2 regions of the Sphaerisporangium rhizosphaerae genome follow, and region 1 is predicted to be linked to the other one. Evidence: predicted binding sites of a transcription regulator. Region 1 holds the regulator's gene; the other holds the start of a gene.

Region 1 (9,859 bases):
TCAGCCCGGCGGAGACGTGCTTGGGCATCTGGTCGGCCGTGCTGGCCGAGTAGACCTGCCGGGTGCCGACGGCGCGGATCAGCGGGGCGGCGTACAGCGCCCCGGCCATGGTGTGGGCGTTGGGGTTGCCGAGGTAGACGGCCCGGGCGGGCCCGGGGACGGCGGCCAGGCCCTGCTCGACGGCCGCGAACGCCTCCTGCCAGCTCGCCTCGCGCCACTCCGTGCCCGTGCGGATCAGCGGCCGGGTGAGGCGGTCGGGGTCCTCGTCCAGCCGGCCGAGGCTCGCGCCCTTCGGGCAGATGAAGCCCTTGCTGAAGGGGTCGGCGTGGTCGCCGCGCACCCCCGTCACGCGCTCGTCGTCGTCCAGTCCGATGGTGAGGCCGCACACGGCCTCGCACAGTGGGCAGGTGCGGTGTGCGGTGCGCACGATGGGCCTCCTGGGTTCGAGGGCTGAACCCATCATTGCCGTCCTCCGCCGCCGGGGGAAGGTCAGACGCCGCTCCGTGCGAGGCAGTCCGGACAGGCGCCCCAGTAGATGACGTCGGCCTCGTCGACGCGGAAGCCCGCGGCGTCGACGGGGTCCAGGCACGGGGCCTCGCCGGTGGCGCAGTCCACGTCGGTCACCGTGCCGCACATGCGGCAGACGAGGTGGTGGTGGTTGTCGCCGACCCTCGCCTCGTAGCGCGCGGGGCTGCCCATGGGCTCGATCTTGTGCAGCAGCCCGGCGCCGTGGAGGGCGTGGAGTCCGTCGTAGATCGCCTGGAGGGAGACGTGGCCGACGCGCGCGCGCACCCGGCGGTAGATGGCGTCCACGTCGAGGTGGTCGCCCTCCCTGACGGTGTGCAGGATCGCGATGCGGGCCGCCGTCACCCGGAGCCCCGCATCGTGTAGCCGCTCGACATCCCCCACGACCTGCACCTTAAGCGGTAAACCTGAATCATTCAAGTAAAGGGACCTTCCCACTAAGGCGATTTTCGATCGGCCACCCGGGGGGCGGTGTCCAGATCTGGGCGGAGGTGGCATGCTCTTGGAACGATGAGAACCGAGCCCATACACGGCACCCTGTCCGGTTTGCCAGAGATCTCCCCGCGGCGGGCGCGTGTCCGCCGTGCCGCCGCGCTGACCATGGCCGTGGCGATCGCGGCGGTGCCGGTCATGGCATGCTCGGCCGCCGAGTCGTCCTCACCGCCGTCCAAGAGCACGGACGGCGCCTCATCCGCGCCCGGCGAAGCGACGGGCGACGCCACCGGGAAGCCGCAGGCCGGCGCCCGTCGGCGGCCGTTCACCATCTCCTTCGGCGGCGACGTCCACTTCGAGGGCATGCTCCGCAACCGCCTGGCCGACCCCGGCACCGCCCTCGGCCCCATCGCGTCGGTCCTGCGCCGCGCCGACCTGGCGATGGTCAACCTGGAGACCGCCATCACCCAGGGCGGCACCCCGGCGCCGGGCAAGCAGTACACCTTCCGGGCCCCCGCGACGGCGCTCACCGCGCTCAAGGCCGCGGGCGTCGACGTGGCGTCCATGGCCAACAACCACGGCATGGACTACATGGAGGGCGGGCTGCGCGACTCCCTGGCCGCCATCCGCCGCGCCCGCTTCCCGATCGTCGGCATCGGCAAGAACGCCGCCGAGGCCTACCGGCCGTTCCGCAAGGTCGTGAACGGCAACCGGGTGGCGATCATCGGCGCGACCCAGGTGCTCGACAGCCAGTTCGTCCAGGCGTGGACGGCGACCCCCACCAAGGGCGGCCTGGCCTCGGCCAAGGACGAGGCCAGGCTCATCCAGGCCGTCCGGCAGGCGCGCCGCACATCCGACACCGTCATCGTGCACCTGCACTGGGGGACCGAGCTGCAGAAGTGCCCGAACCAGGCGCAGCTCGCGCTGGCCCCCAAGCTGATCGCCGCCGGCGCCGACGTCATCGTGGGCGGCCACGCGCACATCCTGCTCGGCAGCGGCTACATGCAGGGACGTTACGTCAACTACGGGATGGGCAACTTCGTCTTCTACAACTCCGGCCCGCAGACGGGAACGACCGGGGTGCTGACCCTCACCATCAACGGGCGCAAGGTGCTCAAGGACGGGTGGACGCCGGCGCGGATCAGCGGGGGCGTCCCCGTCCCGCTGACCGGGGCCGCGCGCACCCAGGCCGTCGCCGGATGGAAGTCCCTGCGAGGGTGCGCGGGGCTGGGCGCCACGCCGTGATCCGCCGCGCCGCCCCCGGCCGATCTATATTCGGATGGACGGTCCGATGACGGTGCAGGGGGTGGGCGTATGCGGTTCCCCATCGGGACGCGACCGGCGGCCGTGCGCGAGCTGCGGCGCGCCCGGGCCGAGGGACGCGGGGCCTTCGACGGCCGGCTCGTGGTCGTGACCGGCGCCGGGAGCGGCATCGGCCGGGCCACCGCCCGCGCCTTCGCCGCCCACGGGGCGCAGGTCGTCTGCGCGGACATCGACCTCGCGGCCGTCCGCCGCACGGCGCTGGAGATCGGCCCGCCCGCCCACCCCTGGCGGGTGGACGTCGCCAGCGGCGAGGACATGGAGCGTTTCGCCTCGGCCGTGCGGGAGGAGCACGGCACGCCGGACATCGTGGTGAACAACGCGGGCATCGCCGTCGCCGGGTCCTTCCTGGACCACGAGGTGGCCGACTGGCGGCGCACCATCGACGTCAACCTGTGGGGCGTGGTCCACGGGTGCCGGCTGTTCGGCCGTCAGATGGTCGAGCGCGGACGCGGCGGCCACATCGTCAACGTCGCCTCGCTCGCCGCCTTCGCCCCCTCGCGCCTGCTGCCCGCCTACTCGACCTCCAAGGCGGCGGTGAAGATGCTGAGCGACTGCCTGCGCGCCGAGCTGGCCGGGAGGGGCATCGGCGTGAGCGTGATCTGCCCGGGGTTCACCTCCACGGCGATCGCCGCCAACGCGACCTACCGCGGCGGAGACCGCGCGTTCAGCGAACGGGCGCTGCTGCGGCGCGGCTACCCGCCGGAGCGGGTGGCGGCCCACATCCTGCGCGCCGTCCACCGCAACACGGCCGTGGTCCCGGTGAACGCCGAAGGCAAGATCGGTTATGCCATGTCGCGCATCTCCCCGGGCTTGATGCGGGGAATCGCCCGCCTTATGAATTCCGATTTGGGACGTCTGGCCGGGAAGGACTGACCGCGGCCCCTGAAAGGGGCAAGATGAAACGGTGTCAGCCCCGCCCAGCGACCGCTGCTCCCACGACGACCAGGCGCCGCTGCGCCGAAGACCCTCCCAGCGCCGCAGCGCGCGACGCGTCGAGCGCATGCTCGACGCCTGCGCCGAGTTGCTCGACGAGATCGGCTACGAGGCGCTGTCCACCACCCGCATCGCCGACCGGGCCGATGTGGCCATCGGTTCGATCTACCAGTTCTTCCCCGACAAGCGGGCGATCACCCAGGCGCTGACCCAGCGCAATGTGGAGCTCTTCATCGCCCGGGTCGGCCGGCGCTTCATGACCGAGGACTACACCGGCTGGTGGCACGCGGTGGACGCCATCATCGACGAGTACGTCGACATGAACAGGACCGTTCCTGGCTTCCGCTCCCTGCGCTTCGGCGACGCGGTGGACCTCAACCTTCTCGACTCGGTGTCGGAGAACAACACCGTGATCGCCGGCCGGCTGCGGGGCCTGCTGCTCGCGGAGTTCGGCATGGCCGACAGCGAGGAGCTCGACCTGTGGCTGACCGTCGCGGTGGAGTCGGTGGGCGCGGTCCTCGCGCTGGCCTTCCGCCGCGACCCCGACGGCTGGCCCCCGCTCGTCGAGGAGGCCAAGCGGCTGATCCGCGGCTACCTGTCCACCCAGTTGCGCGCGCACGGCGACGTCCCGGCCGGCCACGAGGGCTCGGCCGCCCGCTAACGGGCCACCGTGCCGGTCCGGCCGGGGGAGGCGGGGGCGCGCGAGGAGGACGTGGCGCCCGCGTCGCCGCTCTCGGCGTCGCACGGCGAGGAGAGCCTGCGGATCAGGTTGCGGGCGGCCTGCACCTCGGCGCGCGTGCGCACCAGTTCCTGGCGTTGCTGGTCGGCGGTCTCGAGGCGGGCGGTGGCGTACCCGAGGGTTCCGGGGACGACGGCGGCGCACAGGGCCGCGCAGGCGAGCGCGAAGGTGGTCTGCCAGGACGGGTCCATCGCAGCTCCTTCGAAAGAGCGGGTGACGTTCCAGGCGTGGCGAATATGCCCTCTCGCTCGCATGACACACGCACAGTAGTCAAACATGCGCAAATCAGGACGTAAGTAATGCCTGCCGTTGTCCACGCACGGTCGAGCGGCGCTCGGTAATCTCGTCTTGTGGCACATGTGACGCGTGAGCAGCTTGATCGACTTCTCGAGCAGGCACTCCTCGACGACGATCACGGGGCTCTGGCGGGGAGGCTCGACGATCTGGCGCGCGGATACGCGTCGGGAGAGGTGTCCCGTGCCGCGATCCTCGTGCTCGCCGCCGAGGAGTGGCGGCAGGCCGGCCAGCCGGCCAGGGCGCTCGAATGCTTCCAGCGGGCGCTGGACGACGGCGGCGAGGTGGGCGTCGACCCCAGGGCCGGCATCGCCGACACCCTGTTCGAGCTCGACCGTCCCGACGAGGCCCGCGAGCTGGTCGACTCCATCAAGGCCGGCGGGCAGGTCGACCCGAGCACCGCGCTCAACGTCGCCGAGACCCTGCTGGCCTACGGCGACCCGCGCGCCGCCCACGAGTGGGCGACCGACGGCATCCTGGCCGGTGAGGGCCCTGCGGGCATCCGCGACGCGCTCCTTCGCACCCGCTATCGCATCCGCGTCGATCTCGGCCTGCCCGAGGACGACCTCGACGCCCTGCTCGACGTCTCCCGCTGACCGTCTCCGCCTGAGCGTCCCTCCGCTGACCGTCCCCGCTGACCGTCTCCGGCCAGGCCGCGGCGTGAAGGCCGCGCGGGCCGTGACTCCCAGGCGCCACGGCCCGCGCGGTGCGGGCAGATCCCTCAGGTACGGCTCGCCGGTGAGCGCGCCGCCCGCCGCACGGGGGCGTCTTCGGGCGGCGCGAGCCGGCGTCCGGGTCAGCCGGCGCGCGGCTCGTCGATCGTCGTGTCGACGGTGAGCGTCCTGCCGAGCTCGACGTCCAGCCCGTGCGAGCTGTGCGCGGACACCCGGGCGGGAAGGAGCGCCGGCTCGACGGGCATGAGCGGCTCAGGGGCGGTGGGCTCGTCGGAGGCGTACCCGCCGCGGCGCATGGGCAGGTCGCCCGGCCGCGGCAGCCCCGGAACCGACGCCGCCCACCCGCGGATGGCCCGGTACACCAGCGCGCTCCTGCCGAAGGGGGACCAGCCGGTGGCGCGGGCGATCGCGGGCAGGTCGTGCAGGCCGATCACCGCGGCGGTGCGGGACGGCAGGCCCCGGCTGCGGCCGATGTGCTCGAAGCCGATGATCAGGTCGTCCCTGTCGTGCCGGGCGGCGAGGGAGGAGACGGCCGCCTGCGGCACGGCCACGGCGTCCACGGCCTCGCAGGCTGCGGACGTGGCGCCCTGCGAGCGCAGGACGGCCACGGCGCTCTCCTCGCAGGACGTGGCGGCCGAGGCGCTGCCCGTCCCCAGCAGGCCCGCGCCCGCCGCGACCGCGGCCACCGCGAGGATCCCCCGGATACTGATCGAACTGAGCATGAAGACTCCCTGACTACCTTTTCGTGCTTGGACGAGCACTTAACGTAGCCAGGGAGTCCCCCGCCGGGCGGGTCGTTGACCCGATGCTGGTGGATTCCTTACCGAGACGCCCGCACGGTCAGGGTGTCGCCGGCGGCGTCCAGATCGACGATCACCTCGTCCCCGTCGTGGATCTCGCCGGACAGCAGGCTCTTGGCCAGCTTGTCGCCGATCGCCGACTGGACCAGCCGCCGCAGCGGCCGGGCGCCGTACAGCGGGTCGTACCCGGTGAGCGCCAGCCAGTCGCGGGCGGCCGGGGTGACGGTCAGCGTCAGCAGGCGGTCCGACAGGCGGCGCGCCAGCCGGGCGACCTGCAGGTCGACGATCTGCGACAGCTCCTCCGAGCCGAGCGCGTCGAACAGGATCACATCGTCCAGCCGGTTGAGGAACTCCGGCTTGAACGAGCCCCGCACCGCCGCCATGACCTTGTCGCGCTTGGCCTCGGCTTCGAGCGCCGGGTCGACCAGGTACTGCGAGCCGATGTTGGAGGTCAGGATCAGGATCGTGTTGCGGAAGTCGACCGTGCGTCCCTGGCCGTCGGTCAGCCGCCCGTCGTCGAGCACCTGGAGCAGGATGTCGAAGACCTCGGGGTGGGCCTTCTCGATCTCGTCCAGCAGCACCACCGTGTACGGCCGCCGCCGCACGGCCTCGGTGAGCTGGCCGCCCTCCTCGTAGCCGACGTACCCGGGCGGGGCGCCGACCAGGCGGGCGACGCTGTGCTTCTCGCCGTACTCGCTCATGTCGATGCGGGTCATGGCGCGCTCGTCGTCGAACAGGAACTCCGCCAGCGCCTTGGCCAGCTCGGTCTTGCCCACGCCGGTCGGGCCCAGGAACAGGAAAGACCCGGTCGGCCGGTCGGGGTCGGCGACCCCGGCCCGCGCCCGGCGCACGGCGTCCGACACCGCCTGCACGGCCTCACGCTGGCCGACGAGCCTGCGCCCGAGCTCCTCCTCCATGCGCAGCAGCTTGGCGGTCTCGCCCTCCAGCAGGCGCCCGGCGGGGATGCCGGTCCAGGAGGAGATCACCTGCGCGATGTCGTCGGCGCCGACCTCCTCCTTGACCATCGCGTCCTCGGGCTGGGCCAGCGCGCCGGCCTCCTCGACCTCCTTCTCCAGGCGCGGCACGTCGCCGTACATCAGCCGGGAGGCCGCCTCGAAGTCGCCGTCGCGCTGGGCGCGCTCGGCGGCCGAGCGGGCCTCGTCGAGCTGCTTCTTCAGCTCGCCGACCCGGTTGAGCCCGGCCTTCTCCTTCTGCCAGCGCACGACCAGGGCGTCGAGCTCCTCCTGGCGGTCGCCGAGCTCCTTGTGCAGCTTGTCCAGGCGCTGGGCGCTCGCCTCGTCGGTCTCCTTGGCGAGGGCCAGCTCCTCCATCTTCAGCCGGTCGACGGCGCGCTGAAGCTCGTCGATCTCCACCGGGCGCGAGTCGATCTCCATGCGCAGGCGGCTGGCGGCCTCGTCGACCAGGTCGATCGCCTTGTCGGGCAGGAAGCGGGCGGTGATGTAGCGGTCGGAGAGCGTGGCCGCGGCCACCAGGGCGCCGTCGGAGATCTGCACCTTGTGGTGGGCCTCGTAGCGGCCCTTGAGCCCGCGCAGGATCGCGATGGTGTCCTCGACCGACGGCTCGCCGACGAAGATCTGCTGGAAACGGCGCTCCAGCGCCGGGTCCTTCTCGATGCGCTCGCGGTACTCGTCCAGGGTGGTCGCGCCGATCATGCGCAGCTCGCCCCTGGCCAGCATGGGCTTGAGCATGTTGCCGGCGTCCATCGCGCCCTCGGCCGCGCCCGCGCCGACCATCGTGTGCAGCTCGTCGATGAAGGTGACGACCTGGCCGTCGCTCTCCTTGATCTCGGTGAGGACGGCCTTGAGCCGCTCCTCGAACTCGCCGCGGAACTTGGCGCCCGCCACCATCGCGCCGAGGTCCAGGGACACCAGGCGCTTGCCGCGCAGGCTCTCGGGGACGTCTCCGGCGACGATGCGCTGCGCCAGCCCGTCCACGACGGCGGTCTTGCCGACGCCGGGCTCGCCGATGAGCACCGGGTTGTTCTTGGTGCGGCGGCTGAGCACCTGCACGACGCGGCGGATCTCGTTGTCCCGGCCGATCACCGGGTCGAGCTTGCCCGCGCGGGCCAGCTCGGTGAGGTCGACGCCGTACTTCTCCAGCGCGCGGTAGGTGTCCTCGGGGCTCTCGCTGGTGACCCGGGCGTGCCCGCGGACCTTCTCGAAGGCCTCCAGCAGGGCGTTCGGCGTGGCGCCCTGCGCCTTGAGCAGCTCGGCGACGCGCCCGCCGTCGGCGGCCAGGCCGACCAGCAGGTGCTCGGTCGACACGTACTCGTCCTCGAGCTGCTTGGCACGGGCCGCGGCCGTGTTCAGCGCCACCAGGAGCTGGCGGGAGGACGACGGCGCGCTCACCGTCGAGCCCTGGGCCTTCGGGATCTGCTCCAGCTGCCGCTCGGCCTCGGTGCGCAGCCGCTTCCAGTCGGCCCCGACGGCCTCCAGCAGGTGGACGGCCGTGCCGTCGGTCTGGGAGAGCAGGGCGGTGAACAGATGGGCCGGAGCGACCTCCGGGTGGCCTTCGGCGGCGGCCCGCCGGACGGCGGCCGACAGGGCGTCCTGGCTCTTACGCGTGAGCTTGTAGTCCATGCCTACCTTGCCTTTCTCGCATGGCGGATCGCCCGGCGCTCGCCGGCCGCGGCGGTGCTGCCTCGCTCCGCGCGGTGCTGCGTCGCTCCGCTATAGGTGCGCCACCGTCCAGGGCGCCGATGTGGCGCGGTGCCCGTGGGGTGGAGGAGATGTCGTCGCGCGGCCCGGGAGGGTGCTCTCACCGGGACCGCCGCGGCCGTGCGCTCTCCCGCTCACGCGGGAGGAAGCTGGTACTGGATCAGGGCGCGGATCATCGCCATCTCGCTCCTGAGACGGCCGAGCTCCTCGCGCATGCGGAGGTTCTCGGTCTCCAGGGCGAGGATGCGCTTGATGCCCGCGAGGTTGATGCCCTCCTCCTGGGACAGCCGCTGCACCTCGCGGAGCATCACGATGTCCCGGGTGGAGTACAGGCGGCCCCGCCCCGCCGTCCGGCCGGGACTGACCAGGCCGAGACGGTCGTACTGCCGGAGCGTCTGCGGGTGCAGCCCGGAAAGCTGAGCGGCCACCGAGATGACGTACACCGGAGTGTCGTCGGACAGGTCGAAGTAGTTGGCGTCCATCGGCGTCGCCTCCTTTCGGGGCTACTCGGTTCTCGCCTGTCTGAGCAGCTCGGCGCGGGGGTCCACGCCGTCGGAGACCGCGCGGAACTCCTCCAGCGCGTTTCTCTCCTTGTCGTCGAGGCGCTGGGGCACCACCACCTCGACAGTGGCCAGCAGATCACCCTTGGTGCCGTCCTTGCGGGTGACACCCCGGCCGCGCACGCGGAACGTGCGGCCGTTCGGGGTGCCCTCGGGGATGCGCAGGGTCACCGGCATGCCCTGGAGCACCGGCACCTTGATCTCGGCGCCGAGCGCCGCCTCGGCGAACGTCACCGGGACGGTGATGGTCAGGTTGTCGCCCGACCGGCCGAAGATGGCGTGCGGTTTCACGTGAATCTGGACGTAAAGATCGCCGGCCGGGCCGCCGTTCTCGCCGGGCGCGCCCTTGCCCTTGAGGCGGATGCGCTGGCCGTCGGCCACCCCGGCGGGGATGCGCGCCTGGAGGGTGCGGGTGCTCTTGCCGCGGCCGCTGCCCTCGCACACGGGGCAGGGGTCGTCGACCAGCAGGCCGCGGCCCTTGCAGTCGCGGCACGGCTCGGAGAAGGCGAAGTTGCCGAGGTTGCGGCTGGCGGCGCCGGTGCCCTCACAGGTCGGGCAGACCCGCGGGGTCGTGCCGGCCTTGGCGCCGGTGCCGGTGCAGGCCGGGCACGCCGAGGAGCTGGTGAGCCGCAGGGCCACCGTGGTGCCGTCCACCGACTCCATGAACGACAGGGTGACCTCGGACTCGATGTCCTGCCCGCGGCGGGGACGGCTCGTGGTGGTGGTGGAGGTGCGCCCGCCACGGTTGAACAGACCGCCGAACAGGTCGCCGATGCGCTCACCCGTGCCGCCGCCCTGCGCCGTGCCTCCGAAGAGGTCGCCGAACTCGAACGGGAACCCGCCGCCGCCGCGGGGGGCGCCGCCCCCCGCGTATCCGCCGAGACCGGACCCGAACAGCGTG
Region 2 (9,859 bases), on a different contig from region 1:
GCCCACCGTCGAAGGTGGCCCGCGTGACGTCGGCGCCGGGCACGATGACGGCGACCCGGTCCGCCGTCGCCAGGTCGCCGAAGACCGTGACCCTACGATCGTCGGGAGTGGGGGTGAGCAGGATGAGGACGCCGAGTGCGCCGGTGAGGGAGATCGCTGCGAAAGCGCTCGTGGCCATGGGGGAGCCTCCTGTCCGGTCCGCGGCGCGCTCGCCGCGGACACGGCAGCAAGCTAGGAATCGCGATCGCTGACCCGCGTCCCCGGCAGGTGTGGTCTTCTCCGCTCCCGCCCTGGTACACGGCCGTGCGGTGCGGTGGCACCACGGGGTGAGGCGGAGAGATCACCCCTGGGGGTGACGCCGGGCGAGGGCATGGCTCGTACGCTGGGGCGGTGATCTCGCGCGCCTGGTCCGGGCTCGTCCGGTCGGCCTCGCCGCTGACCGCGGCGCTGGTCACCGGGACGGCGGAGCCCGCGGGCCCGCGGTCGCGGTCGCGGTGGCTGCGGCTCGCCGTGCCGGCGTGGGCGCGGTGGGCGCCGTTCGCCACCGTCGACCTCGTCCTCGTCGCCGACCTGGTGCTGGCCTTCATCCTGCTCGGCACTGGCGTGTCGTACCTGGAGACGGAGGCGGTGGCGTCCCACTTCTCCCCCGATGGGCCCGTCTTGATCGTGCTCGCCGCCGCCTACGCGGTGCCGGTCGCTCTGCGCGAGCGCTGGCCGGTGGCGGCGTGGCGGATCTCGGCGATGGCAGCGGTGGTGGGCGGCCTGGTCAACCCGCGCATCCTCGACGGCGCGATGGGCGGCGCCGCCGGCCACGGTGACGGCGTGATGCCCTACGTGGCGGCTCAGGCGATCACCTATCTGCTCTGCGCGTACTCGATCGCCGTGCGCGCTGATCGCAACGTCGTGATCGGGGTCTGGATCGTCTCGGTGGTGGGTGCGTGGATCATCCATCCGAACTCGATGTTCCTTGCCACGGTCCTGGTGACGGTGGCCCTGCTGTTCGGCCAGAACGTCCGGGCACGCAGGCGGGCGACCGGCCGGCTGGAGGAGGAGCGGCGGCACGGCGAGGAGCAGCGGGCGGCGCGCAGCGTGCTGGAGGAGCGCACGCGCATCGCCCGCGAGCTGCACGACATCGTCGCCCACCACATGTCCGTGATCGCGATCCAGGCGGAGGCCGTGCCGCTGCGGGCCCAGGGCGAGGTCGTGGCCCTGGAGGCGGGGCTGGCCGAGATCAGGGTGCTGTCGCTGGCGGCGCTCGCCGAGATGCGCCAGGTGCTGGGCGTCCTGCGTGGTGCGGACGGCCGCCGGGAGACGGCGCCGCAACCGGGGCTGGACCGGCTGGAGGACCTGATCGGCAATGTCCGGGCTGCTGGGCTCGCCGTCACGACGGAGGTGTCCGGCCCTCTCGACCTGCCGGCCGCAGTCGGCCTGTCGGCGTACCGGATCCTGCAGGAGTCGCTGAGCAACGCGATGCGGCACGCGCCCGGGTCGCCGGTGCGAGCCGAGATCGAGCGGACGGCCGCCGAGCTGAGGCTGAGCGTCACCAACGGCCCCGCCGACGCGCCTCCGGCCGCCACCTCGGACGGACCGGGCCAGGGGATCACGGGGATGCGCGAGCGCGCGGCTCTTCTGGGTGGCACCCTGGAAGCCGCGCCCATGGCGGACGGCGGGTTCTCTGTGACGGCCACCCTGCCGCTCGCCGCCGAACCCGCCGCGCCGGAGGAATCGTGATCCGTGTCCTGATCGCCGACGACCAGGGCATGGTCCGCACCGGCTTCACCACCTTCCTCGGCACCCAGCCCGACATCGAGGTCGTCGCGGAGGCCGTCAACGGTCAGGAGGCGGTGACGCGGGCGGCCGAGCTGGCGCCGGACGTGGTGCTGATGGACGTCCGCATGCCGGTGATGGACGGGCTGGAGGCGACGCGCCGCATCCTCGCGGGCACCGCCACCAAGGTCCTGATCCTGACGACCTTCGACCTGGACGACTACGTCTACGAGGCGCTGCGGACGGGGGCGAGCGGCTTCCTGCTCAAGGACGCCTCCGCGCAGCAGCTCGTCGAGGCCGTGCGGGTGGTCGCCGCAGGGGAGGCCCTGCTGGCCCCGTCGGTCACCAGGCGGCTGATCGCCGAGTTCGCCCGGCTCGGCGGGCCGCGGGCCCCGACCGTGAAACGGCTGGCCGAGTTGACCGGACGCGAGACCGAAGTGCTGGCGCTGATGGCCCAGGGCCTGTCCAACGGGGAGATCGCCGGGCGGCTGGTGGTGTCGGAGCAGACGGTGAAGACGCACGTCGGCCGCGTCCTGGCCAAGCTGGGTCTGCGCGACCGTGCCCAGGCCATCGTCTTCGCCTACGAGACCGGCCTGGTGCGTCCCGGCGACTGACCGCCGGCCGGGGTCCACGCGCGGGCGGTGGCCCGCCTAGATCGCGCATTGGCTCGCCGTCCCCCTCGAGGGGTGATCGGGCACCGGCGGTGAGGGTCACGGGGTTGCCGCCGACGGTCGTTCATGTCGGAGTCAGGGCTCGTCATGTGCTGTGAACTGCGATGACGCTTCGCATGCGACAGGCTGGCGGCGCCGGTGGACGGCGGGCGAGGGACGCGGCCGACGTCGCCGATTACAGAATTACGATCGCTGCAAGCGAACAAGCGCAGACATGGGAACAATCTCGGGCTCTCATTAATTGAGTCGATGTAACTCAACCCTTGGAGTTCGCATGAGTGAGAGCTTGATCCTCCCGGTGCTTCCGCTGGACGACGAGGTCGTCCTGCCCGGCATGGTCGTTCCCCTCGACCTGTCGGACGCCGAGGTGCGCGCCGCCATCGACGCCGCGCGGGCCACCTCCCAGCAGAGCAAGCCGCGCGTGCTGCTTGTTCCGCGCATCGACGGCAAGTACGGCGCCGTCGGCGTCTCGGCGGTCGTCGAGCAGATCGGAAGGCTTCCCGGCGGCGAGCCCGCCGCCGTCGTCCGCGGTGTCGAGCGGGTGCGCATGGGCTCGGGCACGACCGGCCCCGGCGCGGCCCTGTGGGTGGAGTCGACCCGCATGGAGACCGTCCCCGCCGACGGCCGCGCCGAGGAGGCGGCCAAGGAGTACAAGGCCCTGGCCACCACGATCATGCAGAAGCGCGGCGCCTGGCAGATCGTCGACGCCATCAACCAGATCGAGGACGCCTCGGTCCTGGCCGACAGCTCCGGGTACGCGCCGTGGCTCACCACGCCCCAGAAGGTCGAGCTGCTGGAGAACGCCGACCCGGCCGAGCGGCTGGCCCGGCTGGTCGAGTGGGCCCGCGAGCACCTGGCCGAGCTGGACGTCGCCGAGACGATCCGCAAGGACGTCCAGGAGGGCATGGAGAAGCAGCAGCGCGAGTTCCTGCTGCGCCAGCAGCTCGCCGCCGTCCGCAAGGAGCTCGCCGAGCTGAACGGGGACGCCGCCTCCGAGGAGGAGGACTACCGCGCCCGCGTCGAGGCCGCCGAGCTGCCGGAGAAGGTCCGCGAGGCCGCGCTCAAGGAGGTCGACAAGCTCGAGCGCACCTCCGACCAGTCGCCCGAGACCGGCTGGATCCGCACCTGGCTGGACACCGTGCTCGACATCCCGTGGAACGAGCGCACCGAGGACTCCTACGACATCACCGCCGCGCGGGCGGTGCTCGACGCCGACCACACCGGCCTCGACGACGTCAAGGACCGCATCATCGAGTACCTCGCCGTCCGCAAGCGGCGCGCCGACCAGGGGCTCGGCGTGGTGGGCGGCCGCCGCAGCGGCGCCGTCCTGGCGCTGGCCGGCCCTCCCGGAGTCGGCAAGACCTCTCTCGGCGAGTCGGTCGCCCGCGCCATGGGTCGTAAGTTCGTCCGCGTCGCCCTCGGCGGCGTCCGCGACGAGGCCGAGATCCGCGGCCACCGGCGCACCTACGTCGGCGCGCTGCCCGGCCGCATCGTGCGGGCGATCCGCGAGGCCGGAAGCATGAACCCCGTCGTCCTGCTGGACGAGGTGGACAAGGTCGGGGCCGACTACCGGGGCGACCCGACGGCGGCGCTGCTGGAGGTGCTGGACCCGGCGCAGAACCACACCTTCCGCGACCACTACCTGGAGGTCGAGCTCGACCTGTCCGACGTGCTGTTCCTGGCCACCGCCAACGTCCTTGAGGCGGTGCCCGGCCCGCTGCTCGACCGCATGGAGATCGTGACCCTCGACGGCTACACCGAGGACGAGAAGGTCGCGATCGCCCGCGACCACCTGCTGCCCCGCCAGCTCGACAAGGCCGGTCTGACCTCCTCGGAGGTCACCGTCGAGGAGGAGGCGCTGCGCAGGCTCGCCGGCGAGTACACCCGGGAGGCCGGCGTCCGCTCGCTGGAGCGGGCGATCGCCCGGGTGCTGCGCAAGGTGACGGCCAACGCGGCCTTGGAGCAGGCGGCGCTGCCGGTGCACGTCGGGGCCGGCGACCTGGTCGGCTACCTCGGCAGGCCGCGGCACGTGCCGGAGTCCTCGCTGCCGGAGTCGGCGCAGCGCACGGCCGTGGCGGGCGTCGCGACCGGGCTCGCGGTGACCGGCGCCGGCGGCGACGTGCTGTACGTCGAGGCGTCGCTGGCCGACCCCGAGACCGGCTCCACGGCCGTCACGCTCACCGGCCAACTCGGCGAGGTGATGAAGGAGTCGGCGCAGATCGCCCTGTCCTACCTGCGTTCGCGCGGCGCCGAGATGGAGCTGCCGGTCGGGTCGCTGAAGGACCGGTCGGTGCACATCCACGTCCCGGCGGGCGCGATCCCGAAGGACGGCCCGTCGGCGGGCGTCACGATGACCACCGCCCTGGCCTCGCTGCTGTCGGGCCGCCCGGTGCGCTCGGACGTGGCGATGACCGGCGAGGTCTCGCTGACCGGCCGGGTGCTGCCGATCGGCGGCGTCAAGCAGAAGCTGCTCGCCGCCCACCGGGCGGGCATCACCACGGTGCTCATCCCGGCGCGCAACGAGCCCGACCTGGACGACGTGCCCGAGGAGGTCCGCAACGAGCTGACCGTCCACGCGGTGAGCGACGTGCGGGAGGTGCTGGCCATCGCGCTGACCCCGGCCACGGTGGCCGAGACCGCCGCCGTCTGACCTCGGCACGGCCCGGTCCTCGCCGCGGTGTGCACCGGGCCGTCACCGGCCCGGTGCACACCCTGGCCGAAGCGCAGGGACATTTCTGGACGAATCATTCGGTCGCTTGACCGGATGATTCGTCCATGCTGTTATGAAGGGGTGATCTACCGAACCCCTGAGCTGGAGCCGGCCGACAAGGCCGTGCTCGGCGAGATCGAGGACATGCGCCGCGACCTGAAGTACCGCCTGGCCGAGCCGCACCGCTGGGACGGGCAGCTCCGGCGCCAGCTCCAGGCGCGTGCCATCCAGGGGTCCAACTCCATCGAGGGCTACCGGGCCAGCGTGGAGGACATCGAGTCCATCATGCTGGGGGAGGAGCCGCTGGAGACCTCGCAGGCGGTCGCGAGCGAGATCGCCGGCTACAAGCAGGCGCTCACCTATGTCCGGCGGTTGTCGATGGCCCGCTCGTTCGGCTACGACAAGGGCCTGCTGCACGCGCTGAACTTCATGATGATCGGCCACCACCACGACAAGACCCCCGGCGTCGTACGGCCGGGCGGCATCTACGTCCGCGACTCCGCCACCGGCCAGGTGGTGTACGAGGGCCCGGACGCCGAGGACGTCCCCGGGCTGCTGGACGAGCTGGTCGAGTGGCTCAACGCCGGAGACCTCGGGGAGCCGGCCTACGTCCGGGCCGCCATGGCGCACCTCAACCTGGTGCGCATCCACCCCTGGAGGGACGGCAACGGGCGCATGTCCAGGGCCCTGCAGACCCTGGTGCTCGGCCGCGACCAGATCACCACGCCGGAGTTCTGCTCCATCGAGGAATGGCTGGGCGAGGGACGCACCACCTACGACTACTACGACGCCCTCAGGGACGTCGGGCGCGATCATTGGAGCCCGCACGGCGAGACCCTGCCCTGGGTGCGGTTCTGCCTGCGCGCGCATCACATGCAGGCGCAGCGGGTGCGGCGCCGGCTGGCCGAGGCGGGGGAGGTGTGGACGCTTCTCGAGGAGCAGGTCGACAAGGAGGGCCTGCACACCCGCTGCGTCTCCGCGCTGTACCAGGTCTTCGTGAGCAGGCGGCTGCGACGCGGCACCTACCAGGCCGAGGAGTCGCTCAGCCAGGGCCAGGCCGCCCGGGACCTTCGTGAGCTGGCCGCACGCGACTGGCTCACCCCCTATGGCGAGACCAAGGGACGCTTCTACGCTCCCGGCCCCCGCATGGAGCGGATCAAGGCGGACTTCGCCGCCCGCGTCGAGCCACTGCGCGACCCGTACCGCACCGCCGCCTGACCGCAGGCCCGGGACGGCATGGCCGGGGCGAGGGAACCGGGCACCGCGTCGGGTGAGTTCCCTGTGGGGGGCTACGCGCCGGCCGGGTCGTCGGTCGACAGGTGCAGGCCGAGCTGGGTGTACAGCTCCAACTGGTCGAAGTACTCCCGGTGCGTGACGATCTTGCCGTCCTCGACGAACGAGGCGCAGGTGCCCCGCAGAGTGATGCGGCGGCCGGTCGGCTCCAGCTCCCGCCCGTCGGGCAGCAGGAACGGTCCGGTGTGCGTGCCGGTCCCCGTCCATTCGACCATCATGGGTCTGTCGGTGCTGGTGGCCTCGAACCACACCGACAGGTGGAGGTCCGGAAATCCCTGGAAGAACTGCTCGTAGACCCACGCGATCTGCTCGTGTCCCTCCGCCACTCCTACGGGGGAGACCAAGACGGCGTCCTCGGTGAAGAGTTCGAGCATCCGGTTCACGTCGTGATCATTGAGCGCGTCGGCCAGTCCGCGCTTGACTTCCCACTTGTCGACCATGGCCGTGGTCCTTCCGTGGTCGGGTGTCAACCTATCGATCACGCTACCCAGCAGTAGGTCGGCTATCGGCTACGAGAACGTCGCGGACACGCCAGGAAGTCCCCTCGTCCTCCAAGCCGGGCAAAGTCGCGCGGAGACCTCCCGTGCCCGGCGGGCCGGCGCCGCGCCGATCAGCGGGTGCTTTTCCGTGGCGGGATAACCGAGTACGGTTCGGTTTTATGTACCCGGGAGCGGTCGCGGCCGAGACGCCCGACAAACCTGCCGTGATCATGGCGGGCTCCGGGCGGGTGGTGACCTACTGCGAACTGGACGAGGAGTCCAACCGGCTGGCGCGGCTGTTCCGGTCGGCCGGGCTGCGACCCGGGCAGCACATCGCCCTCATGCTGGAGAACCACCCGCTGTTCCTGGTGGTGGCATGGGCGGCGCACCGCTCCGGGCTGTACTACACGGCCATCAGCCCCCGTCTGCAGCCCGACGAACTGGCCTACATCCTGGACAACTGCCAGGCCGAGGTCTTCATCTCCTCGGCGGCGCTCGCCGGCGTCGCCACCTCGGTCACCGAGCGCACGCCGAAGGTCCGGCTCAGGCTGATGATGGACGGCGTCGCCCCCGGCTTCGCCTCCTACGAGCGGGCCGTGGCCGAGCACCCGCCGCTTCCCGTCGAGGACGAGTGCCAGGGGGCGGACATGCTCTACTCCTCGGGCACCACCGGCCGTCCCAAGGGCGTCAAGCCGCCGTTGAGCCGCGCGCCGCTCGAGGCTCCCGGCGCGCTGGTGGGGTTGGTCCGGCTGCTGTTCGACCCGTCGGCCGACGCGGTGTACCTGTCGCCGGCTCCGCTCTACCATGCCGCGCCCCTGCGCTACTGCATGGCCTTCCAGCGCATCGGCGCGACCGTCGTGGTGATGGAGAGGTTCGACCCCGAGCAGGCGCTGGCGCTGATCGAGAAGTACCGCGTCACCCACTCCCAGTGGGTGCCGACCATGTTCATCAAGATGCTCAAGCTCCCCGAGGCCGTACGCCGCAAGTACGACCTGTCCTCGCTGACCTGCGCCATCCACGCGGCCGCGCCGTGCCCGGTCCCGGTCAAGGAGCAGATGATCGACTGGTGGGGGCCGGTCGTCCACGAGTACTACGCGGGCACCGAGGGCAACGGCTTCCTGTACGTGGGTCCCGAGGACTGGCTCGCCCACAAGGGCACCGTGGGGCGCCCGCTGCTCGGCGTCGTCCACATCTGCGACGAGGACGGCGAGGAGCTGCCGGCCGGCGAGCACGGCACCGTGTACTTCTCCGACGGGCCGCGGTTCGAGTACCACGGCGACCCGGAGAAGACGCGCGCGGCCGGCGACCCGAAGGGCCGGGGGTGGACGACGCTCGGCGACATCGGCTACCTGGACCAGGACGGCTTCCTGTACCTCACCGACCGCCGCTCGTACATGATCATCTCTGGTGGGGTCAACGTGTACCCGCAGGAGGCGGAGAACGTGCTGTCCCTGCACCCGAAGGTGGCCGACGTGGCGGTCTTCGGGGTTCCCGACGAGGAGATGGGCGAGGCGGTGAAGGCCGTCGTCCAGGCCGCCGATCCGGCCGAGGCCGGGCCTGCCCTCGCGGCCGAGCTCATCGCGTACTGCCGCGACCGTCTCGCCCACTACAAGTGCCCCCGATCTGTGGACTTCCGGCCGGAGCTTCCCCGCCATCCCACGGGGAAGCTCTACAAGCGCCTGCTGCGCGACGAGTACTGGCCGTCCGCCGGCTGATCCCGCCCGGTCGCCCGCTCGCGCCGGTCAGGGCGCGAGCGCCGGGAGCCCCGCGGCCGGTTGCGGCATCACGGGTGACCCCAGGTGCGCCGGCGGTCCGGGCTTCGCGGGCGGTTCCGGCTTCGCGGAAGGCTCGGGTTTCACGGATGGTCCGCCGGGCGACACGGGCGGTTCCGGCTTGACGGGCGGCTCCGGCTTCACGGGCGGTTCACCGGGCTTCACGGGCGGCTCCCCGGGTGGCGCCGGAGGCTTCGCGACGGCCGGCGGGCAGTCGTAGAGCGAGCGCACGGCCGTCAGGTCGGCCCGGCTGAAGCCCTCCCGCTGACCGATCGGCACCGGCACGAGCGGGACCAGGGTGTCCAGCCCGTTGGCGCTGAAGAAGTTCCTGCCGTACAGCATCACCGACCCGTAGTCGAGCGTTCCGAACAGCCGGTTCTGTTCGGGCGCCAGCTTCTGGAACTGGGGCTCGTACCCTTTCAGCACGTTCTCCAGATGGACGGTCACCGCGGAGTCCCGGTCGGAGCGCGAATGTTCGTGGTAGAAGCCGATGGCGTGCAGCAACTCGTGAATGGCGACGCCCTTGCGCTCGCACCCCGCGCCGATCGAGACGTCCTGCGGCTGCCCGCCGATGCGTCCCACGTACGAATAGCAGCCCTTGCCGGAGATGACGTTCAGATATCCCGCCTCGTCGGTGCGCGGGACGAAACGCACGCAGGTGTTGTCGTGGAAATCCTTCATCGCCTGGACGACCGCCTCGCGCGCCCCGGGCGTCAGCGCGGGGGACAGGACGTAGGGCACCCTCCGGTCGGGCCACAGCGCGCCCGCCTGGGTGGTGCCCGCGCCCGCCGAGGACCCGGGGCAGGCGGCGAGACGCGCCGGCCGCCCGGACGGCGGCCCCGGCGCGGCCGGTGGCGAGGCCGGCCTGGCCGCAGGTGAGGCCGATCCGGTCGGAGATGAAGCAGTCGCGGCCGGTGGTGAAGCCGGCGCGGCGGGAGGTGGGGCCGGCGCGGCCGGAGGTGGGGCCGGCCTGGTCGGAGGTGGAGCAGGCGCGGCGGGAGGTGAGCCGGGCATGACCCGGGGCGGGTCCTGCGCGCCCGTCACCGGCTCTCCCGGCCCCCGCTCTCCCGGTGGGGGCGGGGTGAGACGGCCGGTCCCGGGGAAGACGCCCGGCAACTGGATCTTCCCGGCGGAGGCGTCGGCGGGCGTGCCGATGATGATGTCGCC

Evidence for each region. The regulator HspR, encoded in region 1, represses chaperone genes until heat shock. The targets are predictions, from matches to a motif close to ANTTGAGTCNNNNNGACTCAANT.
Region 2: the regulator HspR is predicted to act here: its motif matches at 2,678-2,700, upstream of lon (endopeptidase La).

Annotation. Positions count from the first base shown of each region.
Region 1 covers NZ_JBHTCG010000024.1:60,006-69,864, forward strand. Annotated here, with positions in the region: gene ACFQSB_RS28335 (molybdopterin-dependent oxidoreductase) at 1-427, opposite strand, end outside; gene ACFQSB_RS28340 (Fur family transcriptional regulator) at 490-909, opposite strand; gene ACFQSB_RS28345 (CapA family protein) at 1,126-2,202, shown strand; gene ACFQSB_RS28350 (SDR family NAD(P)-dependent oxidoreductase) at 2,272-3,153, shown strand; gene ACFQSB_RS28355 (TetR family transcriptional regulator) at 3,185-3,874, shown strand; gene ACFQSB_RS28360 (hypothetical protein) at 3,871-4,143, opposite strand; gene ACFQSB_RS28365 (tetratricopeptide repeat protein) at 4,303-4,842, shown strand; gene ACFQSB_RS28370 (hypothetical protein) at 5,043-5,642, opposite strand; gene clpB (ATP-dependent chaperone ClpB) at 5,741-8,320, opposite strand; gene ACFQSB_RS28380 (heat shock protein transcriptional repressor HspR) at 8,533-8,880, opposite strand; gene dnaJ (molecular chaperone DnaJ) at 8,902-9,859, opposite strand, start outside.
Region 2 covers NZ_JBHTCG010000007.1:234,963-244,821, forward strand. Annotated here, with positions in the region: gene ACFQSB_RS13290 (alpha/beta hydrolase) at 1-178, opposite strand, end outside; gene ACFQSB_RS13295 (sensor histidine kinase) at 391-1,731, shown strand; gene ACFQSB_RS13300 (response regulator) at 1,728-2,381, shown strand; gene lon (endopeptidase La) at 2,713-5,088, shown strand; gene ACFQSB_RS13310 (Fic family protein) at 5,230-6,366, shown strand; gene ACFQSB_RS13315 (ester cyclase) at 6,438-6,881, opposite strand; gene ACFQSB_RS13320 (acyl-CoA synthetase) at 7,100-8,635, shown strand; gene ACFQSB_RS13325 (M12 family metallopeptidase) at 8,663-9,859, opposite strand, start outside.